DNA from 2 places in the Andreesenia angusta genome. Region 2 is predicted to be linked to the other one. Evidence: riboswitches for the same ligand, from Rfam matches in the RefSeq annotation. Region 2 holds a riboswitch; the other holds the start of a gene.
What was found. Region 2 has a riboswitch for thiamine pyrophosphate ahead of EUAN_RS00995 (thiamine-binding protein). Riboswitches for the same ligand answer to the same signal wherever they lie in the genome.

Region 1: another riboswitch for thiamine pyrophosphate. It lies ahead of thiT (energy-coupled thiamine transporter ThiT); the one in region 2 lies ahead of EUAN_RS00995 (thiamine-binding protein).

What each region holds. Positions count from the first base shown of each region.
Region 1 is NZ_MKIE01000003.1:284,329-287,737, forward strand. Features, by position in the region: gene rsgA (ribosome small subunit-dependent GTPase A) at 1-659, shown strand, start outside; gene rpe (ribulose-phosphate 3-epimerase) at 661-1,308, shown strand; TPP riboswitch at 1,316-1,413, shown strand; gene thiT (energy-coupled thiamine transporter ThiT) at 1,454-2,023, shown strand; gene EUAN_RS05945 (thiamine diphosphokinase) at 2,027-2,659, shown strand; gene rpmB (50S ribosomal protein L28) at 2,708-2,899, opposite strand; gene EUAN_RS05950 (Asp23/Gls24 family envelope stress response protein) at 3,086-3,409, shown strand, end outside.
Region 2 is NZ_MKIE01000001.1:197,657-201,065, forward strand. Features, by position in the region: gene EUAN_RS12415 (ABC transporter substrate-binding protein) at 1-449, opposite strand, end outside; gene EUAN_RS00990 (ABC transporter permease) at 462-1,235, opposite strand; gene EUAN_RS00995 (thiamine-binding protein) at 1,204-1,500, opposite strand; TPP riboswitch at 1,597-1,708, opposite strand; gene EUAN_RS01000 (4Fe-4S binding protein) at 1,750-3,000, opposite strand; gene EUAN_RS01005 (cation:proton antiporter) at 3,081-3,409, opposite strand, start outside.

The sequences.
Region 1 (3,409 bases), on a different contig from region 2:
CGAATGTAGACCAGGCTGTAATAGTCTTCGCGCTCAGGAGTCCGGACCCGAATCTATGGCTACTAGACAAGTTTCTGATACTGGCGGAAGAGCAGGAGATAGATATAGCAATCTGCTTCAACAAGATAGACCTTGTGTCTGATGAAGAGAAGCTGGAGTACAACAGGATATACGAAAATGCCGGATACAGAGTGCTGAACACCAGTACAGAGACAGGAGAAGGCATAGAGTGTTTGCGAGAAGTGCTCTCTGGAAAGACGACCGTATTCGCAGGACCTTCGGGTGTAGGGAAGTCCACACTTCTAAACACAGTGCAGCCCGACTTGAAGCTTCAGACTGGCTCGGTGAGCGAAAAGACCTCTAGGGGAAAGCACACCACTCGCCATGTGGAGCTTATGAGCTTAGAACTGGGCGGATATGTGCTGGACACTCCGGGCTTCAGCTCCCTTGAGCTGGACTTTCTGACAGAGGAAAATCTGGAGGTGTACTTCCCGGAGATATACAGCAAAAGCGAGGACTGCAGGTTCAGAGGCTGTAGGCACAACAAGGAGCCTGGCTGTGCCGTGAAGAGCGCAGTGGAGCAAGGCGAAATAAGCGAGAAGAGGTATGAAAACTACCTGCTCTTCTTGAAAGATGCAATGGAAAGGAGAAAATACTAGTATGGTGAAAATAGCCCCATCGATACTCTCGGCTGACTTTAGCAAGCTGGGGAGTGAAGTAGAAGCGATAGATAGAGGAGGAGCGGACTATATACACATAGACGTTATGGACGGCCATTTTGTTCCGAATATAACTTTCGGGCCTCCTGTCATAAAGTGCATAAGAAAGTCTACAGACAAGGTGTTTGACGTGCACCTCATGATAGAGAACCCAGACCTATATATAGAGGATTTTGTAAAGGCGGGGGCGGATATAATAACTGTTCACCAGGAGTCTTCAAACCACCTGCACAGAACTATACAGCTTATAAAGAGCTACGGCGTAAAGGCAGGAGTTTCTTTAAATCCGGCGACGCCTCTAGAGACTATAGAGTATGTGCTAGACGAACTGGACATGGTGCTTGTGATGTCTGTAAACCCTGGGTTTGGAGGACAGTCTTTCATACCTCAGATGAAGGACAAGATAAGGAAGCTTTCCGTCATTATAGCGGAGAGGGGACTCGAAGTGGAGATAGAAGTGGACGGCGGGATAAAGCTGGACAACGCCAGAGAGATTGCAGACTGCGGAGCAGATGTGCTTGTAGCAGGTTCAGCCATATTCGGAGCTGAAGACGTGGTGGAAGAGACAAGAAAGTTCAAAAACATATAGTAAAAACTTGAATTACTAGGGGAGCTAATGCTGAGAGGAAGTTCTGACTTCGACCCTTAACCTGAACTAGGTAATGCTAGCGTAGGGAAGTGAGGCAAAGTACTAGCCCTCCCTATTAATATAAAATAATAAGGAGGATTTTTTTATGGTTGAAAAGAGAAGTAGAGGCATGAGTGTTAAATTTATAGTTGAGGCTGGAATAATGGTGGCGTTGGCCACTATACTGAGCTATGTAAAGCTCTACCATATGCCGCAGGGAGGCTCGGTTACAGCTGGAAGCATGGTGCCTATAGTGCTTGTGGGGCTTAGGTACGGCGTCAAGAAAGGGGTTCTAGTGGGAATGCTCTACGGAGTGCTTCAGTCTATACTGGAGCCATATGTAGTGCACCCTGTGCAGTATATACTGGACTATCCACTGGCTTTCGGACTGCTTGGGCTCTCGGGAGTCGGATACAAATCTTACTCTAAAGTTTCTGAAAAGGGGCTGGCTCAGTACGGTGCAATAGTAGCCGGAGTGGCGCTAGGCATACTTGGAAGGTTTGCAAGCCATGTGACTGCTGGGGCTATTTTCTTCAAGGAATACGCTGGAGACCGGAATGCCTGGATATATTCAAGTATATACAACGGGACTTTTTTAAGTTTAGAGCTTGTCATAACTGTAGTTGCGATACTGCTTCTGTGGAAGCCTCTAGAGAGGATTGGAGCTGAAAAATAGGATATGAGATATATACTGATTTCTAACGGGGACTTTGCGGCTGAGACTGCCGGGAAAATAGATTGGAACGAGTCTGTAAAGATCTGTGTAGATGGAGGAGCGAGACATTTCAAAGAGCTCGGGATAGATCCTGATATGATAATAGGGGATCTTGACTCGGCAGATAGAGATACTGTCGATTACTTCAGAGATAGAGGGGTGGAGGTTTTGAGACATCCCTCTAAAAAAGACAAGACCGACACAGAAATAGCTGTGGAATACGCCCTTGAAAACGGAGCCAGCGAAATTCTGCTTCTAGGCTCTACAGGATCTAGAGTGGACCATATGATGGGAAATATAAATCTGCTGCATAGGTTGAAGGCCCAGAACATATCGGCCAAGATGGTGGATGCAGAAAATGAGATAAGCATAATCTCCGGGGAGTACGAGCTGGAGATGGATGAAAACTACAAGTACATCTCTCTGATTCCATACGGAGGCGAAGTGAAAGCCGTGACGCTTAGAGGCTTTGAATACGAGCTCACAGAGCGGGACTTCACGGTTTCGGACACGCTGGGCATAAGCAATGAAATAGCAAGTGGTAGAGCCCATATAAGCATAGGCTCTGGAGAGATGATGCTCATAAAGTCCAGATAATGTAAAATAAAAAAGGGCAGAAAAAAGGCTTCCTATTTAGGAAGCCTATTATATTGCTCTTTCTACATTACCAGATCTTAAGCATCTTGTACATACGTTGACTCTCTTTGGAGATCCATCAACTATAGCTTTAACTTTACGCACGTTTGGCGACCAAGTTCTATTGCTTTTACGGTTAGAGAAAGTAACTAGATGTCCCGATATTTTACCTTTTCCACAAACTTCACAGAATTTTGCCACGATTAAACACCTCCTACTACTTACGTATGAAAAATTACATTACATCTCATTGTAGCATAGGAGGACTGTATTTTCAAGAAAAATTAAGAATATATCATCTCTGAATCTAAAAGTTGAACAAGACGAGACGATAGGGTAAAATAATATTACAGGAAAATTTTATAAAAAACAAGAGGAGGTATTCAAATGCCAGCTAAGTTGACTAATGAATACGGAGATATAAATATAGAGGACGGAGTGATTTCTTCCATAGCTGGAATAGCTGCTATGGAGTGCTACGGACTTGTTGGGATGGCCAGCAAAGGCGGCACAGACGGTCTGGTGGAGCTGCTTAGAAGAGAGAATCTCTCTAAAGGCGTAAAAGTTCAGACTGAGGGAGAGAGGATAGTCATAGATCTATACGTCATAATACAGTTTGGAATAAGTATATCTACAGTTGCAACTAATATAATTGAAAAAGTGAAGTACGCTGTAGAGAAGGCTACAGGGCTTAGCGTTGAAAAAGTTAAT
Region 2 (3,409 bases):
ATTATGGCCTTCTCGACCGGCACATCCCATGTCGCGTATGTCTTTCCGCCCATTCCAGACGGCGTATCCATTCCATTTCCCTTAAGCGATATTATGCCCGAGGTGTTGTGTTGAAGTATCGCCGCTATTGCAGTGACAGGAAGCGGACTGTCTGAGGCAAATGCCGGCGCTATGGTGTCCTGAAACGATATCCCGAACTGGGACTTCCCTGAGGCCACAAGGCTGTCTGCGCCTCCTTCAGGCGGCTGCACTATCTCTACTTCTATCCCCTGCTCTTCAAAATATCCCTTTTCCTGGGCTACGTAGAGCCCTGTATGGTTTGTGTTCGGAGTCCAGTCAAGCACCAGACTTACCTTCTCCAACTCTCCACTCTTCTCTTTCTCGCTTCCGCAAGCCGACATCGAAATCGTCATGGCGATTGCTAAAAATGCTGAAATTATCTTTTTCATATTTTCTCTCCTCTACAGTTTATTTTCTTCTTTTGCCCAAGGCATACAGGCTTTTTTAAGCACAGACACAAGCTTCATCAGCAGAAGACTTATACACGACACAAGCAGTATTACCGCGAACATCTTGTCAAAAGAATAGGACTTCTTCACCCTTATCATATAGACTCCCAGCCCCTCAAATCCTCCAAGCCATTCAGATATTACAGCTCCAACCACAGAGTAGGACACGGCTATTCTAAGTCCTGCAAAAAAGTATGGGATGGAGCTCGGAAGCTTTATATGCCTGAACATCTGCCAGTCTGTGGCGTTCATGGCCTTTAGCAGCTCTATGGCGTCTGAATCAGCCGACTTAAGACCGTCTAGAAGTCCCACGGTTATAGGGAAAAACGTAACTATGACCACCAGCGCCACCTTCGGAGCCATTCCGTATCCCATCCAGAGCACTAGAAGAGGCGCAATAGCCACTGTCGGTACCGTCTGTGTTATAACCAGTACAGGATAGAATGCCTTATAAAAAGCTCTGTACCTGTCCATAAGTACGGCCACAGCGAATCCAAGCGCCACCCCAACCCCTAGGCCGTAAAAGGCCTCTAGCAGAGTTATCCTGGAGTTTTCCACAAGAAGCGGAAGCTCCGATATAAAGGCCGAAATCACATCTCCTGGAGATGGAAGCATGTGTTCAGGCACAGTCCCTGTGTATGACAGTACTTGCCACACCGCCAATAGCAGTGCTATTGCAATGTACTTTGAAGCGCTATCTATGATGCTTTGAAACTTTCTGGTCAATTGTCAGGATGCCTCCCTCCGGCTTGAAGCTTATCTTCACGTAGGACATAACAGACGGACATCCTGATTTTACAGCTATGTACTGGCACTCCTTAATCAGCTCCATAAGCTCCTCGAACTCTCCCTCCACTGTCGTCTCGAACGATCCAACATAGTAGCTTAGACCAGTCTGCTCTATATGTGCTATCACCTGGTCTACTATTCTGCACACCTCGCTGTCTGTCTCCACCTTCGGAAGTACCTGTATCGCTATGCTTGCATTCATATTCAATCTCTCCTCTCTAAATTATAAAATCCCCTCCGGGAATATCCGGAGGGGATTAAAAATAAGCGTACCAATCCTGTAGCTGCCGCCACAGAATACAATTCACCAATATAATCCCTACGCTAGAATTACCCAGATCAGGTTAGACGGTTAGAAAGATCTCTATCTTTCCTCTCAGCCTGCTTCGCAGGCACCCGTAATGTATATTAACAATATCCTATGACTAATTATTTGTCAAGGATATAAACTCTACTCAACGGCATCTTTTACAGCTTCCATTATGCCATCGCTGCTGTAGGTAGCTCCTGAAACAGCATCCACTTCCAAAGACTGCGTATCTATTATAGATCCCACAACCCCACTTTCCGCCCTCACCAGAAATTTCTCGTCGTCCTGGCTGTCTAAAACTTCTATGTCGGTTATAAGACCGTTTTCTACTACGACAGATACTCTTGTCTCTCCTCTGAACCCGATTCCGGTGCCTTCATAAATTCCATCCTTGTAGATTCCTTCAGGCTCAGCTGTTTCAGCAGGCTCCTCTTTAACTTCGCTGTCCTCGCTGTAACCGGAGCTTTCTGAAGTCTCTTTTTCTGAAGTCCCTATAGGGGTATCTGTCTCGGCGTTTTTCGTCTCAAGGCTTTTTTTCAGGATGGAGTTGCCTCCTAATATCACCCCTGAAATCAGAGCCACTGAAACAAGAACCACCGCAAGGTGATTTGCTTCCTTGCCGAGAACTGTCAGCCTTGTGTTTGACTTTCTGCAAGCATCTATGCACTTCAAGCAGTCTATGCACTCTCCAGAGTGTATTTCATCGTGCTTGCTCATATCTATCCCCATGCTGCAGTTATTTGTGCACAGCTTGCAAGAGCTTGAGCTGCACTCTTCCCTATTTTTCCTTATAAATATCATCCTGAGCCTTGAGCCCAGTGCAAATATAGCCCCCGTTGGACAGAGGTATCGGCAGAAAAACCTCTCTATAAATGCCGATGTCAGCAGAATTATAATCATGATTACAGTTCCTGGTAGAAAGCTTTCAAATAGAAGCTTCAGGCTTTCGATCCCTGGGTCAGATGAAATAACCCCGAAAGCATCTATCGGATTATATCCCAGTGCCGGACTCATCTCAATCGTCCATATAAATATCACGGCAAGCAGAAGAACTGCATACTTAAGCTTTTTCAGCGCAGCATCTACCCCCGCTGGAACTTTCGTCTTTCTCTTTCTAAACATCCCTGCCAACTCGAAAATCCAGTCCTGTAGCGCCCCAAATGCGCACATCCATCCGCAGAAAAACCTTCCCAGAAAAACTGTGGCCAAGACCACCATCACAGCCAGCGCAACTTCTGGAAAAAACTCCGAAATATCCGCCGTCTGATGAAATATCCCCATATAAAGACTCTTTATCCCCGAGTAAACCGCCACGAATATCCCTGGAAAAGCTGCAAAGAACGCCAGCTGAACTATCTTTCTTGCAAGCTCTGTTTTTGATAGACTTTTCATTTTCTCCCCCTCCAATCATGTTCACTTTTATACTACATCAGAATTGTGAATTTTAAGTGAACATATGACGGAATCTCCTGTCAGTCTTTACTGTTGTAAGATAACTTCAGTAACACCGGGGTTATAATAGAGCTGGCTATAACTAAGAGTATTATCACAGGAAATATATCAGAACTTATGGCTCCTAGCATGACGCCACTGTTGGCAACTATAAGGGCCACTTCGCTCCTGGCGGACATACCGACTCCCACTTTAAGAGAGTCGGAATTTGAAAATCCGCTTATCTTCGCTCCCAGTCCGCACCCTATCACCTTCGATACGATTGCTATCAATAGAAGCATCAGCCCGAAGTATATCATCTTCGAGTCTATCGACTTCAGGTTGCTCGATATTCCTATGCTTGCAAAGA